DNA from 2 places in the Streptomyces sp. NPDC005803 genome. Region 1 is predicted to be linked to the other one. Evidence: riboswitches for the same ligand, from Rfam matches in the RefSeq annotation. Region 1 holds a riboswitch; the other holds the start of a gene.
What was found. A riboswitch is a leader RNA that binds a small molecule or an ion and turns the genes downstream of it on or off. The one in region 1 is predicted to bind glycine.

Region 2: linked by a shared signal. The riboswitch ahead of gcvP (aminomethyl-transferring glycine dehydrogenase) and the one ahead of gcvT (glycine cleavage system aminomethyltransferase GcvT) in region 1 are both predicted to bind glycine.

What each region holds. Positions count from the first base shown of each region.
Region 1 covers NZ_JBEXXO010000015.1:106,536-113,523, reverse strand. Annotated here, with positions in the region: gene glyA (serine hydroxymethyltransferase) at 1-84, opposite strand, end outside; gene gcvH (glycine cleavage system protein GcvH) at 104-481, opposite strand; gene gcvT (glycine cleavage system aminomethyltransferase GcvT) at 584-1,699, opposite strand; glycine riboswitch at 1,842-1,935, opposite strand; gene ABZ454_RS22030 (AAA family ATPase) at 2,105-2,791, shown strand; gene ABZ454_RS22025 (enhanced serine sensitivity protein SseB) at 2,894-3,664, shown strand; gene ABZ454_RS22020 (enhanced serine sensitivity protein SseB C-terminal domain-containing protein) at 3,918-4,682, shown strand; gene ABZ454_RS22015 (ABC transporter permease) at 5,144-6,142, shown strand; gene ABZ454_RS22010 (ABC transporter substrate-binding protein) at 6,212-6,988, shown strand, end outside.
Region 2 covers NZ_JBEXXO010000013.1:217,556-224,543, forward strand. Annotated here, with positions in the region: gene gcvP (aminomethyl-transferring glycine dehydrogenase) at 1-1,671, opposite strand, end outside; glycine riboswitch at 1,865-1,962, opposite strand; gene ABZ454_RS20410 (PRC-barrel domain-containing protein) at 2,076-2,444, shown strand; gene ABZ454_RS20415 (DNA polymerase IV) at 2,369-3,829, opposite strand; gene ABZ454_RS20420 (MerR family transcriptional regulator) at 3,924-4,541, opposite strand; gene ABZ454_RS20425 (bifunctional nuclease family protein) at 4,708-5,181, opposite strand; gene ABZ454_RS20430 (MerR family transcriptional regulator) at 5,235-5,978, opposite strand; gene ABZ454_RS20435 (FHA domain-containing protein) at 6,019-6,807, opposite strand.

The DNA of each region.
Region 1 (6,988 bases):
GGACTGCTGACGGTGGAGCTCGGCGTCGACAGCGGCGGCGACGTCCGGGTCCAGCTCGTGGAGGGAGGAGTTGAGAAGCGACATCAGGTGGTCCCTTGGGGTCTCAGTTGCCGGAGAACGCGGTGTACTCGTCGGCGGAGAGCAGGTCCTTCGGCTCCTCCGCGACGCGTACCTTGAACAGCCAGCCGCCTTCGAACGGAGCGGAGTTCACCAGCGACGGGTCGTCCACGACGTCCTGGTTCGCGGCGGTGACCTCGCCGCTCACCGGCGAGTACAGGTCGCTGACCGACTTGGTCGACTCCAGCTCGCCGCAGGTCTCGCCCGCGGTCACCGTGTCGCCGACCTCGGGGAGCTGGGCGTAGACGACGTCACCGAGCGCGTTGGCCGCGTACTCCGTGATGCCGATCGTGGCCACGCCGTCCTCGACGGCCGACAGCCACTCGTGCTCCTTGCTGTACCGCAGCTGCTGGGGGTTGCTCATGACCTGAATTCTCCTGTACGCGGGGGAGTGCTGATGAACGATGGTCTTACGGTGTGAGACGGGACTGCGTCACGTACGCGGTGCCCGTGGCGCGCCGCTCTTCTACTTCTGCCGCTTGTAGAACGGCAGCGCCACGACCTCGTACGGCTCGTGGCTGCCCCGGATGTCCACGGCGACGCCCGCGGTGCCGGGCGCGGCGTGTGCGGCGTCGACGTACGCCATGGCGAGGGGCTTGCCGAGCGTGGGCGAGGGTGCGCCCGAGGTGACCTCGCCGATGACCTGGCCGCCGGCGACGACGGCGAACCCGGCGCGCGGTACCCGGCGGCCCTCGGCCACCAGGCCGACGAGCTTGCGGGGCGGGGCGGTCTCGGCGCGCTCGGCGGCGGCCTCCAGGGCCTTGCGGCCGACGAAGTCGCCCTCCTTCTCGAACTTCACCACCCGGCCCAGCCCGGCGTCGAACGGCGTCAGCGCCGTGGTCAGCTCGTGCCCGTACAGCGGCATGCCCGCCTCCAGGCGCAGCGTGTCGCGGCAGGAGAGCCCGCAGGGGATCAGTCCGTGCGAGGCGCCCGCCTCGGTGAGGGCCCGCCACAGCTGCTCGGCGTGCTCGGGTGCGACGAACAGCTCGAAGCCGTCCTCGCCGGTGTAGCCGGTACGGGCGATGAGCGCGGGGACACCGGCGACCGTGCCGGGCAGACCGGCGTAGTACTTCAGACCGTCCAGGTCGGCGTCGGTGACGGCGGCCAGGATGGCGGGGGACCCGGGGCCCTGGACGGCGAGCAGCGCGTACGCGTCGCGGTCGTCGCGCACCTCGGCGTCGAAGCCCTCGGCCCGCGCGGTCAGCGCGTCCAGCACGATCTGCGCGTTGCCGGCGTTGGCCACGACCATGTACTCGGTCTCCGCCAGGCGGTACACGATCAGGTCGTCCAGGATGCCGCCGTCCTCGGCGCAGATCATCGTGTAGCGGGCCCGGCCCACCGAGACGGTGCCGATGTTGCCGACGAGCGCGAAGTTCAGCAGGTCCACGGCCGCGGGGCCGGTGACGGTGATCTCGCCCATGTGGGACAGGTCGAAGAGGCCGGCCTTCGTGCGCACGGCGTTGTGCTCGTCACGCTCACTGGCGTAGCGCAGCGGCATGTCCCAGCCCGCGAAGTCGGTCATGGTCGCACCGAGCGAACGGTGCACGGCATCGAGGGCGGTGAGGCGGGGGGCAGTACTCATTGGACAAGGCTCCCAGGGCATGACGACGAGGACGATCCCTCCCCATCTGTCATCGGAACCTGAGAGGTTCGCCGAGAGGCCCCGCAGGGGTTCGGCTTGCACCTTGGGTGGAGCCGCGGGGCGGCTCGCTTTTCAGATCTGCCTCATCCACGCGGTACGGGGCCTGAGAGATTCAAGGGAGGATCTTGCTCCTTCGGCGCCCGGCACGGCGGCCGGGACTCTCCCGCGCGGATTCGAGCGGCCTTTATGCAGTTGACGGGGTCATCATCGCACGCATTGCGGGAGAGTGGGGGTTCGGTGCCGATGCCCGTCTCCTACGGGTTCCGGCGGGTCGGACGGTTGTGCCGCATTACCTTTTCTTTACACTTCTTGAGCAGGTGTGGGTCAGGCGACAGGGGGAGGGCGATGACGTTGCAGCGGTACGCGACGACCGCGGGGGTCGCGCACGGGGCACTGCCCGCGCAGCCGGGGGCGCCGGCCACGGAGACGGTGGGACCGCACGCACCCGTCGTGCGGGACCTGCGGGAGCGGGACGGGCGCAGCCCGCGCGGCCTGCACTTCGCGGCGGGGGACGTGGTGGTGGTCTCCGGACTGCCCGGCAGCGGCAAGTCGACGCTCATGGGACGGGCCGTCTCGGCCCACGCCATCGACTCCCAGGACACCAGGGACCGCTGGGCGGCCCGGATGCCCCGCTTACTCCCGTACGCCCTCTACCGCCCGCTCGTCCGCGTCGCCCACTACTGGGGACTGTGGCGGGTGCTGCGCTCCGGCCACTCCGTCGTCGTCCACGACTGCGGCACGCAGGCCTGGGTGCGCGGCTGGCTGGCCCGGCACGCCCGGCGGCGCGGCCGCACCCTGCACCTCGTGCTGCTCGACGTCACCCCGCAGACCGCGCGGGAGGGCCAGCGCGAGCGCGGGCGCGGAGTCTCCGGGTACGCGTTCGCCCGTCACCGCAGGGCCGTGGGCCGGCTGCTGCGGGACACCGAGTCCGGTCTGCTGCCGCTCGGGTGCGCCTCGGCGGTGCTGCTGGACCGCGAGGCGGCCGGGCTGCTGACGCGCATCACATTCGCAGACGCACAGAGTGAGGCCTGAGCGGGGGCCGTCCGAAGGCTGGACAGCCGTGCGCGACGGGCGGCGGACCACGCGCGCGGCGTTAATCTCTTGCTGCACGACATGGGGCGAGAGAGGGAGACAGTGGACATTCCGGCACCGGCCCGGACCCATCCGCAGGGCGGATGGCCGGCCAACGAGCTCGAAGAAGTACTGAGCGCCTCGGTCGGCAGCCCCGAGGCGGGCGGCCGGCTGGTGGAGGTGCTCGGGCGCAGCCATGTCTGGGTGCCGCTGCCCAACGGCGGCGGACCGGACGCCACCGACCTCGATCTGCCGACGCTGGACATCGAGGGCGCGCCGTACGTCCCCGTGTTCAGCTCCGAACAGCAGTTCCTCGCCTGCGTCGGCGCGCACATGTCGTTCACCGTGGCCCCCGCCCGCGACTTCGCCCGGGGCCTGCCCCCGCAGCTCGGCGTCGCGGTGAACCCGGGCGGCGCGGTCGGCATGCCGCTCCCCCCGCCCGCCGTCGCCGAGCTCTGCCGGGCGGGCCGCACCGTGCTGGACGGTCCGGCCAGTGGCGGACGGGTCCGGCTGTACGAGCCGGACTGGCAGGAGGACCCCGTCGATTTCCTCTCCGCCGCGGCCGGGGAGTTCGAGGCCAGCGGCGTCGTGCTCAGCGCCCGCCGCGCCCTGGCCAGCATCGAGGGCGCGGACCCCGTCCTCTTCGTCGGCATCGAGTTCTCCACCTGGGAGGGAGCCGGGCGCAACGCCCCCATGGACGCCCTGGGGCGGGCACTGGGGCGCGTCGAGGTGCCCTGGCCGGTCAACCTGGTGCTGCTCGACGTGGCCCAGGACCCGGTCGCCGACTGGATGCGGGCGCGGGTGCGGCCCTTCTACCAGCGCGCCGCCGAGTAGCGGTAGGGCACGGGGACCGGCGCCGCGGGACGGCGGCGGCCCCTGGCGTCAAGTCGGTGTCAGGGCCGCCGCATAAGCTGGTTTGATGGCGGGTGCCTCGGCACCGCGCCGTCCCCGAGAGCCCCGGGAGCGGCAGGCCGACACAGTGGATCGAAGAGGGGCGGGACCCAGGGTGAGTGCGTCAGGCATGGGGGCGGCCGATGGGGTCTCCCCTGCTCGAGCGGAGCCGAGAGCTCGGGGAACGGTCGAGCACATGCTGCGACAGGTGACGCCCGGGCGCTACGACGCGTACGAGGCCCTCCTCCACGCCCTGGCGGCCGACCAGGTCTGGATGCTGCTCTGGCACGGCAGGGCCGGCTCTCCCGACGCCCAGTACGGCAACATGGAGATCGACGGCCTCGGCTACGCCCCCTGCGTCACCTCCGCCCAGGAGCTCTCCGCCAGCGGCTGGAACCGGGACCACGAGGTCGTGGGCGGCCGGGACATCTCCCGCGCCCTGTTCCCCGACCGCTGGGGCATCTGGCTGAATCCGCATGCCCCGGGCGGCGGCGTCGGCATCCCCTGGCTGGACCTGCGCCGGATCGCCACCGGCCTGGAGCGGATGCCCGCCGGCCCGCTGCGGATCAGCGAGCCCGCCATCGAGATCCCGCAGTTCTACGCCCAGCTCACGCAGAACGCCCACCGCACCCCCGCGATCCGCTCGCTTCGCCGCGCCTGGGTGCAGCCCGCGCTCGGCGTCCCGTACCTCGCCATCGGTCTCGACCTGTACGACACGAGCGGGCCCTCCGTGGACGCCGTGCGGGCGATGATGGCGCAGTCCGTCGGAGCGGTTCCGGAGGGGCTCCCGGTCTCCACGGTCGCGATGGCCGACGACTACGACCCGGTCGCGATGTGGCTGCGCGCCAACTCCCGTCCGTTCTACGACCGGGAGCCGCACGCCCCGGTCGGCCGTGGCGCCTCCGTCGCTCCGGGTTACGGCTACCCGCAGCCCCCCGGCCCCGCCCCGCGCGCCTACTAGGCCCGTCCGGCCCCGGTCCCAGGACCGGACAAACGGCTCCCCGCCGGACAAGACCACCGCCCCGGTCACCCAAATAGCCACCCAATGAAGCCCGTTGGGCGTCATGTCCGTTCTGGTGGATTAGCGGCCGAGTAGTCCGCTCACTCGTTCAGGCTGTCCGGATAACGGAAGCTCACTGACCGCATCACGTTTGAGCAAACATTCCCCGTCAGGTCTGGCGGGTGATCACGACGGCGTTGAAGACTCCCGGCTAGTGGGGATCGTCCGCCCTTTGTACGAGGTTGCCCCAGCGGTCATTCCGCAGACGCATTCATCGCACCGAACAACACATCAGCCGCAGCACGTGCTGCGGCTGAGCACCGAACACATCAGCCGAGTCAAGCGCTTCGGCTGACACGCGCCAGGCCGTCACCGCGGCGAGTAGGGGCCGGCCACCGCCGGCGGGAGGGGTCAGAGGCACTGTGACCGCACCGATCGAGACCACCGGTTCGGCTGCCGAGGCGCAGCCGGAGGCAGTACTCACGGGAGTCAAACAGAGCCAGATCGAAGGCCGTTCGCTCGGGCAGATCGCCTGGACGCGCTTCAAGCGCGACAAGGTGGCGGTGGCAGGCGGCATCGTTGTCATCCTGCTGATCCTGCTCGCCGTGCTCTCCAAGCCGATCCAGGCCGTCTTCGGGCTGGACCCCAACGAGTTCCACCAGGACCTCATCGACCCCGCGCTGCTCGCGCCCAAGGGCGACTGGGGCGGCATCAGCTGGAGCCACCCGCTCGGCGTCGAGCCGCAGTACGGCCGCGACATCATGTCCCGGATCATCGAGGGCTCCTGGGTGTCCCTGGTCGTCGCGGTCGGAGCCACCCTGCTCTCCGTGGTGATCGGCGTCTTCTTCGGCGTGGTGTCGGGCTTCTACGGCGGCTGGGTGGACACCGTCATCAGCCGCATGATGGACACCTTCCTGGCGTTCCCGCTGCTGCTGTTCGCGATCTCCATCTCGGCGGCCCTGCAGGACGGCGCCTTCGGCCTGGAGGGGCTGCCGCTGCGGATCGCGGTACTGATCTTCGTGATCGGCTTCTTCAGCTGGCCGTACATGGGCCGCATCGTCCGCGCCCAGACCATGAGCCTGCGCAATCGCGAATTCGTGGAGGCGGCACGGTCGTTGGGCGCCCGGGGACCGTTCATCCTCTTCCGGGAGCTGCTGCCGAACCTGGTGGCGCCCGTCCTCGTCTACTCCACGCTGCTCATCCCCTCGAACATCCTCTTCGAGGCGGGCCTCAGCTATCTCGGTGTGGGTATCGCGCCGCCGCAGTCCTCCTGGGGCGGGATGCTCACCAACGCGATCGACTTCTACCAGAACGACCCGATGTACATGATCGTGCCGGGCGTGGCCATTTTCGTCACGGTGCTGGCATTCAACCTGCTGGGAGACGGGCTGCGTGATGCTCTCGATCCTCGTAGCAAGTAGTGCCCGGGTGCTCGTCACAACGTCGTGCGACAAGCCACGGCAACCATCGATTGAGGGGGATTTCCTCAGGTGAAGACCAGAAAAACGACAGCGGTGGTCGCCACAGCTGTGGTCCTGATGCTCGGAGCTTCCGCGTGCAACGGCTCCAAGGACGACGACGGCGGTAAGGGCGGAAAGGGCGGCTCCGGCGCCACCGACGCCGCGCTGACCTCGATCGTCAACAAGTCGGACAAGAAGGGCGGGACGCTCAAGCTGGAGATGTCCGACGAGCCCGACTCGCTCGACCCCGGCAACACGTACTACGGCTGGGTGCAGAACTTCTCCCGCCTGTACGGCCGGACCCTGACGTCCTTCAAGCCGGCTGCCGGCAAGGAGGGGCTGGAGGTCGTCCCGGACCTCGCGGAGGGCCTCGGCAAGGCGAGCCCGGACGCGAAGACCTGGACGTACACGCTGAAGAAGGGTCTCAAGTACGAGGACGGGACCCCGATCACCTCGAAGGACGTCAAGTACGCCGTCGAGCGCTCCAACTTCTCGCCGGAGGCCCTGTCCAACGGCCCGACGTACTTCAAGGCCCACCTCCTGGGCGGCGACAAGTACCAGGGTCCGTACAAGGACAAGAACCCGAACGGCATCGCCTCCATCGAGACGCCGGACGACTCCACGATCGTCTTCAAGCTGAAGGACGCCTTCGCGGACTTCGACTACCTGGCGACCTTCTCGCAGACGGCCCCCGTGCCGGCCGCGAAGGACAAGGGCGCCGACTATGTGAAGCACATCGTGTCCTCGGGCCCGTACAAGTTCGAGTCGTACGACGAGGGCCGCGGCGCGACCCTGGTCCGCAACACG
Region 2 (6,988 bases), on a different contig from region 1:
GAGGCGCTCCTCCAGCTCACGGATGAGCGTAAGGAAGCCCTCGGCCTGCTCGGCCGGCGCGAATGGGTGCAGTGCGCCGAACTCGGGCCAGGTGATCGACTCCATCTCGGCGGTCGCGTTCAGCTTCATGGTGCAGGAGCCGAGCGGGATCATGCCGCGGTCCAGCGCGTAGTCACGGTCGGCGAGCTTGCGCAGGTAGCGCAGCATCGCGGTCTCGGAGCGGTGCTGGTGGAAGACCGGGTGGGTCAGGATCGCGTCGGTGCGCAGCAGCGCGTCGGGCAGCGCGTCGGCGGTCGTTGCGTCCAGCGCCTCGATGTCACCCTCGGTGCCGAAGGCGGCCCAGACCGCCGCGATCTGCGCGCGGGTGGTGGTCTCGTCGCACGCGACCGAGACCAGGTCGGCGTCGACCAGCCGCAGGTTGACCCCGCGTTCGCGGGCATCGGCGACGACCGCGGCGGCCTTGCCCGGGACCCGGACGGTGAGCGTGTCGAAGTGGACGCCGGTCACCACGTCGACACCGGCCGCCCGCAGGCCCTGCGCCAGGATGGCCGCGTAGCGGTGGGTGCGCCGGGCGATCGTCCGCAGGCCGTCGGGTCCGTGGTAGACGGCGTACATCCCGGCCATCACGGCGAGCAGCACCTGAGCGGTGCAGATGTTGCTGGTGGCCTTCTCGCGGCGGATGTGCTGCTCGCGGGTCTGCAGGGCCAGCCGGTACGCCTTGTTGCCGTCCGCGTCCACGGAGACGCCGACGAGGCGGCCCGGGAGGCTGCGCGCGAACTTCTCGCGCACGGCCATGAAGCCGGCGTGCGGTCCGCCGAAGCCCATCGGCACGCCGAAGCGCTGCGTGGTCCCGACGGCGATGTCCGCGCCGAGGTCGCCGGGGGACGTGAGCAGGGTGAGCGCGAGCAGGTCGGCGGCCACGGTGACGATCGCGCCGAGCTCGTGGGCCTGGTCGATGACGGGCTTGATGTCCCTCACGGCCCCGGAGGCGCCCGGGTACTGCAGCAGCACACCGAAGACACCGCGCTCGGCGATGCCCGCCGGGATGCCGTCGGTGAGGTCGGCGACGACGACCTCGACTCCGGTCGGCTCGGCACGGGTCTCTATGACGGCGACGGTCTGCGGCAGGGTCTCCGCGTCGACCAGGAAGACGCCCTTCTTGACCTTGCCGACACGCCGGGCCAGCGCCATGGCCTCGGCGGCGGCGGTGCCCTCGTCGAGCAGCGAGGCGCCGGAGGTGGGCAGACCGGTCAGCTCGGCGACCATCGTCTGGAAGTTCAGCAGGGCTTCGAGGCGGCCCTGGGAGATCTCCGGCTGGTACGGCGTGTAGGCCGTGTACCACGCGGGGTTCTCCATGACGTTGCGGAGGATCACCGGCGGGGTGAACGTGCCGTAATAGCCGAGCCCGATCATCGGGGCGAGGACCTGGTTGCGGTCGGCGAGGAGGCGCAGCTCGGCGAGGACCTCGGCCTCGGTCCGGGCGGCCGGCAGCCGCAGGGCCTCGGCACTCTTGATCACATCGGGCACCGCGGCGGCGGTGAGCTCGTCGAGCGAGCCGTAACCGACCTGGGCGAGCATCTTCGCCTGTGCCTCGGCATCGGGACCGATGTGGCGCTGCTCGAACGGGATTCCCTGTTCCAGCTGGGAGAGCGAAGTGCGGCGGGGGGTCATGATGGAGGCCTCCTGGTCTGTCACGACCTGCGAGGGGCACCACGGCGCGGGGTGCCCGAACGGCCTCCCCCTCTGTCATCTCAACCTGAGAGCTTCACCGGTGCCCACGGGGCGCACCGGCTTTCACCGTCGGTGAGGGAGAGACCCGGTCCGGCCGAGGCCGTACGGAACCCGCCCTGCTTTCCAGAGTGACCTCGTCCGTGCGGTACGGGGGCCTGAGAGATTCCGGGGAGGATTTGCTCCTTCGGCGCCTCCGGATTTTACTCCGGAGGACTCTCCCGCACGGGATCAGCAGCCATGGCCAGCGTACCAGCGGGGTACACGGTGGGAATCTCGAGTGGCCGACGCCACGGTTCTGCACTTCTGTAGTGCCTGTGGAGTAGCCGCGACCAGTGGGAGGGACCGTGCAGACCGACATCGATCCGCGCAACCTGATCGGCCGCAAGGCGTTCGACCGCAAGGGCACCAAGATCGGAACCGTGGACGAGGTGTACCTCGACGACGCGACCGGAGTGCCCGAATGGGCGGCCGTACGCACCGGACTGTTCAGCCGGGACGCCTTCGTCCCGCTGGAGCCCAGCGAGTTCGTCGAGGACGCGCTGCGCATCCCGTTCGACCGTGCCCTGATCAAGGACGCACCCGACTTCGGGGTCGGCCGCCATCTCTCGCCGGAACAGGAGCTTCAGCTCTACCGGCACTACGGTCTGGACGCGGCGCCGGCCGAGAGCGCGCCGGACCGCGACTTCGGCAGGCTGGCCGGCCAGGAGGAGTAGTCCACCGGGTTCCGCACGAGCGGCAGCGGATCGGCCGGCCGCAGCGCCGGATCGTCGATCCGGAACGTGCGGACCCGGCCGGGCGCCGATTCCGGCTCCTCGAACCGCACCGTCACCCGCCCGACCCCGCTCCCCTGCACCCAGCCGTGTCCGTACGTGTCGTGGCGTACATCGTGACCGGCGGGCCAGCGCCGCGCGGCGAGCTGCTCCGCACTCTCCTGCCCGGTCTCCTCCGTCTGCGGCCCCGCCTCATCGGCAGCGGCGTGTCCGCCCGGCTCGGCGGTGTCCGGGAGCTCGGCGGCCGCCCGCTCACCGGCTGCCTGGGCGAAGAGGTCCTCCTGGGTGAAGTCGGCGAGCCCGGTGACGCCGACGCCGAGCAGCCGCACACCCCCGGTGGTGTCCACGGACTCCAGGAGCCGTGCGGCGGCCTCTCTGACCACCGCGGGGTCGTCGGTGGGCCCGCGCAGCGTCTCGGAGCGGGTCAGGGTCGAGAAGTCGTAGCGCCGCACCTTCAGCACCACCGTGCGCCCCGAGCGCCCGGCCGCCCGCAGCCGCTGGACGCACCGGCCGGCCAGCCGCTCCACCTCGGTCCGCACCCGGACCCGGTCATGGAGATCCGTGTCGAAGGTGTCCTCGACCGAGACCGACTTCGCGTCGCGCTCGGCGACCACCGGCCGGTCGTCATGGCCGGACGCCATGCGGTGCAGAGAACTGCCGTGGGCCTTGCCCAGCAGCCGTACGAGCTCCGCCTCGCCCGCCTCGGCGAGGTCGTTGACCGTGGTCATGCCCGCGCGACGCAGATGGTCCGCGGTGGCCGGTCCGACGCCGGGCAGGGTCCGCACCGGCATGGGCGCGAGCAGTTCCCGCTCCGTGCCCGGCTCTATCAGCAGGATGCCGTTGGGCTTCGCCTCCTCGGAGGCGATCTTCGCCAGCATCTTGGAGCCCGCGAGCCCGACGGAACCGCTGAGCCCCGTGACCGCTTCGATCGCCCCGCGCAGCTGCTCGCCGATGGCCATCGCGGAAGCCGTGTCGTCCGCCGTCCCGCCCGCCTCCAGGTCGACGAAGGCCTCGTCGAGGCTGAGCGGCTCCACCAGGGGTGAGAGGCGGCCCAGCAACTCCATGACCTGGTCGCTCACGGTCCGGTAGAGCGTGAAGCGCGGCACCAGGTACGCCGCGTTCGGCGCCAGTCTCCTGGCCTGAGCCATCGGCATCGCCGAATGCACCCCGAAACGCCGCGCCTCGTACGAGGCGGTGGCCACGACTCCCCGGGGGCCGAGTCCGCCCACCACGACCGGCTTGCCGCGCAGACTCGGTTTCGCCGCCTGCTCGGCGGACGCGTAGAAGGCATCCATGTCCAGATGCAGGATGGTCGGCGCGGCTCTCACATCAACCGATGGTGCCCTACGGCACTGACAGTCGCCCTGTCACCGCAGACGGCCGACCCCGGATTCCCCGGGGCGCGGCCGTGCCGCCACCCGGTCAGCCCGCCCGGTTGCGCCGACGGGCGAGCTCATCGCCCGGGTTGTTGCCGATCAGGGTCTCGCCGGTGTCCACCCGCTCCCCGTGGAGCGTCGACAGTGCGGCGTCCACGTCCCGCCACACCACGCCCACGGCGATGCCGAAGACTCCCTGGCCCCCCTGGAGGAGCTCGACGACCTCCGCGGGCGAGGAGCACTCGTACACGGTCGCTCCGTCACTCATCAGCGTCATGCGTTCGAGATCCTGGAAACCGCGGGCCCGCAGGTGCTGCACCGTGGTGCGGATGTTCTGCAGGGCCACCCCGGTGTCGAGGAAGCGCTTCACGATCTTGAGCAGGACGACGTCCCGGAAGCTGTAGAGCCTCTGGGTGCCGGACCCGTACGCCGGCCGGACGCTCGGCTCCACCAGGGCCGTACGGGCCCAGTAGTCGAGCTGCCGGTAGGTGATCCCCGCTGCCGCGCACGCCGTCGGCCCGCGGTAGCCGATCTCGTTGGCCGATGTCACGCCGTCCCCCGCCACCAAATCCGGCGCAGCCGGTTGCCTGATGGTGCGGCCGGCCGTACTCCCCTGCTGCGGATACGGCCCGCCCGCTGCCGTACCGTCGCCGCTGCTTCTCACGCCGACCTCCGTCCTTGACCTGCCCACTCGAAGGTAGGCAGTCACCCGGGGTGCGTCAACGATCGCCACACTCGGCACGCCGAGTGATAATCACCCTGAGGGTGGTTTCCCGTGACTCACAACCGGGAAAGGCTTGCCGAATGCGCTGGCGGGGCCCCTTGGGACGTCACTGACTGTTCGTACCGAAGTCCTCCGGCGAGATCTGGTCGAGGAACTCGCGGAACTTCTCCACCTCGTCCTCCTGCTCGTCGGGAATCGCGATTCCCGCGTCGTCGAGCACCCCGTCACTGCCGTAGATCGGCGTGCCGGTGCGCAGGGCGAGCGCTATGGCGTCGGAAGGCCGCGCGCTCACCTCGACTCCACTGGCGAAGACCAGCTCCGCGTAGAAGACCCCTTCGCGCAGATCCGTGATCCGGACCTCGGTGAGCTCCTGGCCGACGGCCTCGAGCACATCCTTGAAGAGATCATGGGTCAGCGGCCTGGCCGGAGCCATGCCCTGCTGGGCGAAGGCGATCGCGGTCGCCTCACCAGGACCGATCCAAATGGGGAGGTACCGGTCGCCTCCCACTTCACGCAGGAGCACGATCGGTTGGTTGGAGGGCATTTCCACCCGGACACCCACAACGTCGAGCTCGTTCACACAGCAACCCTAGGACGTGCTCGGCAGGTTTGGGTAGTCGGGCCCCGCCGGGATCAGGTGAGACGGATCTGCAGAGCGGTCCGCACGAGGGCCGAGTGCAGCCGTACGGAGAGCTCGGCGAGCTCCTTCGCGGTGGCCTCGGCATGGGCTCTGGTCTGCGGATTCCGGTGCCGGCGCAAGGGTGCGACGACCTGCTCGATCAGCCCGGCCTCCCGGTCCGCGGCCGCTCGCATCGGGCGCAGATGACGCGGTTCCAGACCGAATCGCCCCAGATCCGCCACAAGCCTGGCGATCGTGACCGTCTCGGCGTCGTAGCCGCCCTCCGCCGATGGCGCGACCAGACCGTACGCCTCCCATGCGTCGAGGTCACTCTCGGTCACCTCGGCGGCGGCGAGCAGCTCGGCACGGCCGATGCGGGCAGCGGTGGCCCGGCCCGGTCCCCCGGTCGGGCTGCCGTCGCCGGGATCCGCCTCAGCGCCCGGGGTGGGCAGTGCCGTCTGCTCGCCCCGTGCGAGGGCGTCCAGGTGCTCCCGGATGACTTTCAGGGGAAGGTAGTGGTCCCGCTGCATCCGCAGCACCTGAGCCAGCCGCTCGACGTCGCGGGGAAGGAACTTGCGGTACCCGGACGGCGTCCGCTGCGGCTCGACGAGCCCCTCGGTCTCCAGAAAGCGGATCTTGGAGATGGTGACTTCAGGGAACTCGTCCCGCAGCTGCAGGAGCACCGTGCCGATGCTCATCGGGCGGCCGTCGGCGGTGGCGGTGCCGTGTCCGGCACCGCCCGTCGGTGTTCTCAGCATGGACCTTCCTGGGGGTCCCCCGACGCGGTCAGGGGGCGGGTCAGATGCCGCGCTGGCTCGCGTAGAAGACCAGCCGGTACTTGCCGATCTGCACTTCGTCGCCGTTGGACAGTGCCACGGAGTCGATGCGCTCACGATTGACATAGGTGCCGTTGAGGCTGCCCACGTCTCCCACGGTGAAGCTGCCGTCGGGGCTCCGGCGGAACTCCACGTGACGGCGCGACACCGTCACGTCGTCGAGGAAGATGTCGCTCTGCGGGTGGCGGCCGGCCGTGGTCAGCTCGCTGTCCAGGAGGAAGCGGCTGCCCGAGTTGGGCCCCCGCCGCACCACCAGGAGCGCCGAACCGAGCGGCAGGGCGTCCACGGCGGCCTGCGCCTCGGGCGAGAGCGAGGGGACGGACGTCTGTCCCGTCGCCTCCGCCTCGTAGGCTTCCAGGCCCGAGATCGAGATGGTCGACGTCGTCTCCGAGGCCCGCTCGGGGATCCCGCCCCGCAGCGGCGCACCGCAGTTGGAACAGAAACGGCTGGCCTCGGCATTGCGGTGCCCGCACCTCGTACAGACCGGCATGGACGAAGCCTCCTGCCTCGGGGCGAACCCTCCACCCGTACTCGAGGTCGACAGTTCTCCGAAACCTATGCGGCCGGGACCGGTGGGGTCAACGGACGACGCGCCGGAACCACCCGCGTTGCCACCCCCCGAACCTGGCATCTGATCGCGGAAGAGGGGGCGCTCGCCGCCCTGCTCCTCGGTCTGGCCATGGCGCGGTGCGCGATGGCGTGCGGCTTCATCGCGAGCGCTCTTGCCGAACAACTTCCCAAACAACTTCACGGGCGATTCCCCTTGACCGAAACAGACCCGCCCGTGGGGCAGGACGAACCCTGAATGAACACACCTGCCGACCCGGACATCTTCACAACGTCCGTATCCACTCGACAGTTTCCACCACGCACCACGATTACGATGCGGCGACCCCCCGCAACCACCTGCCCGTGTCCTCCCACGCCCACGC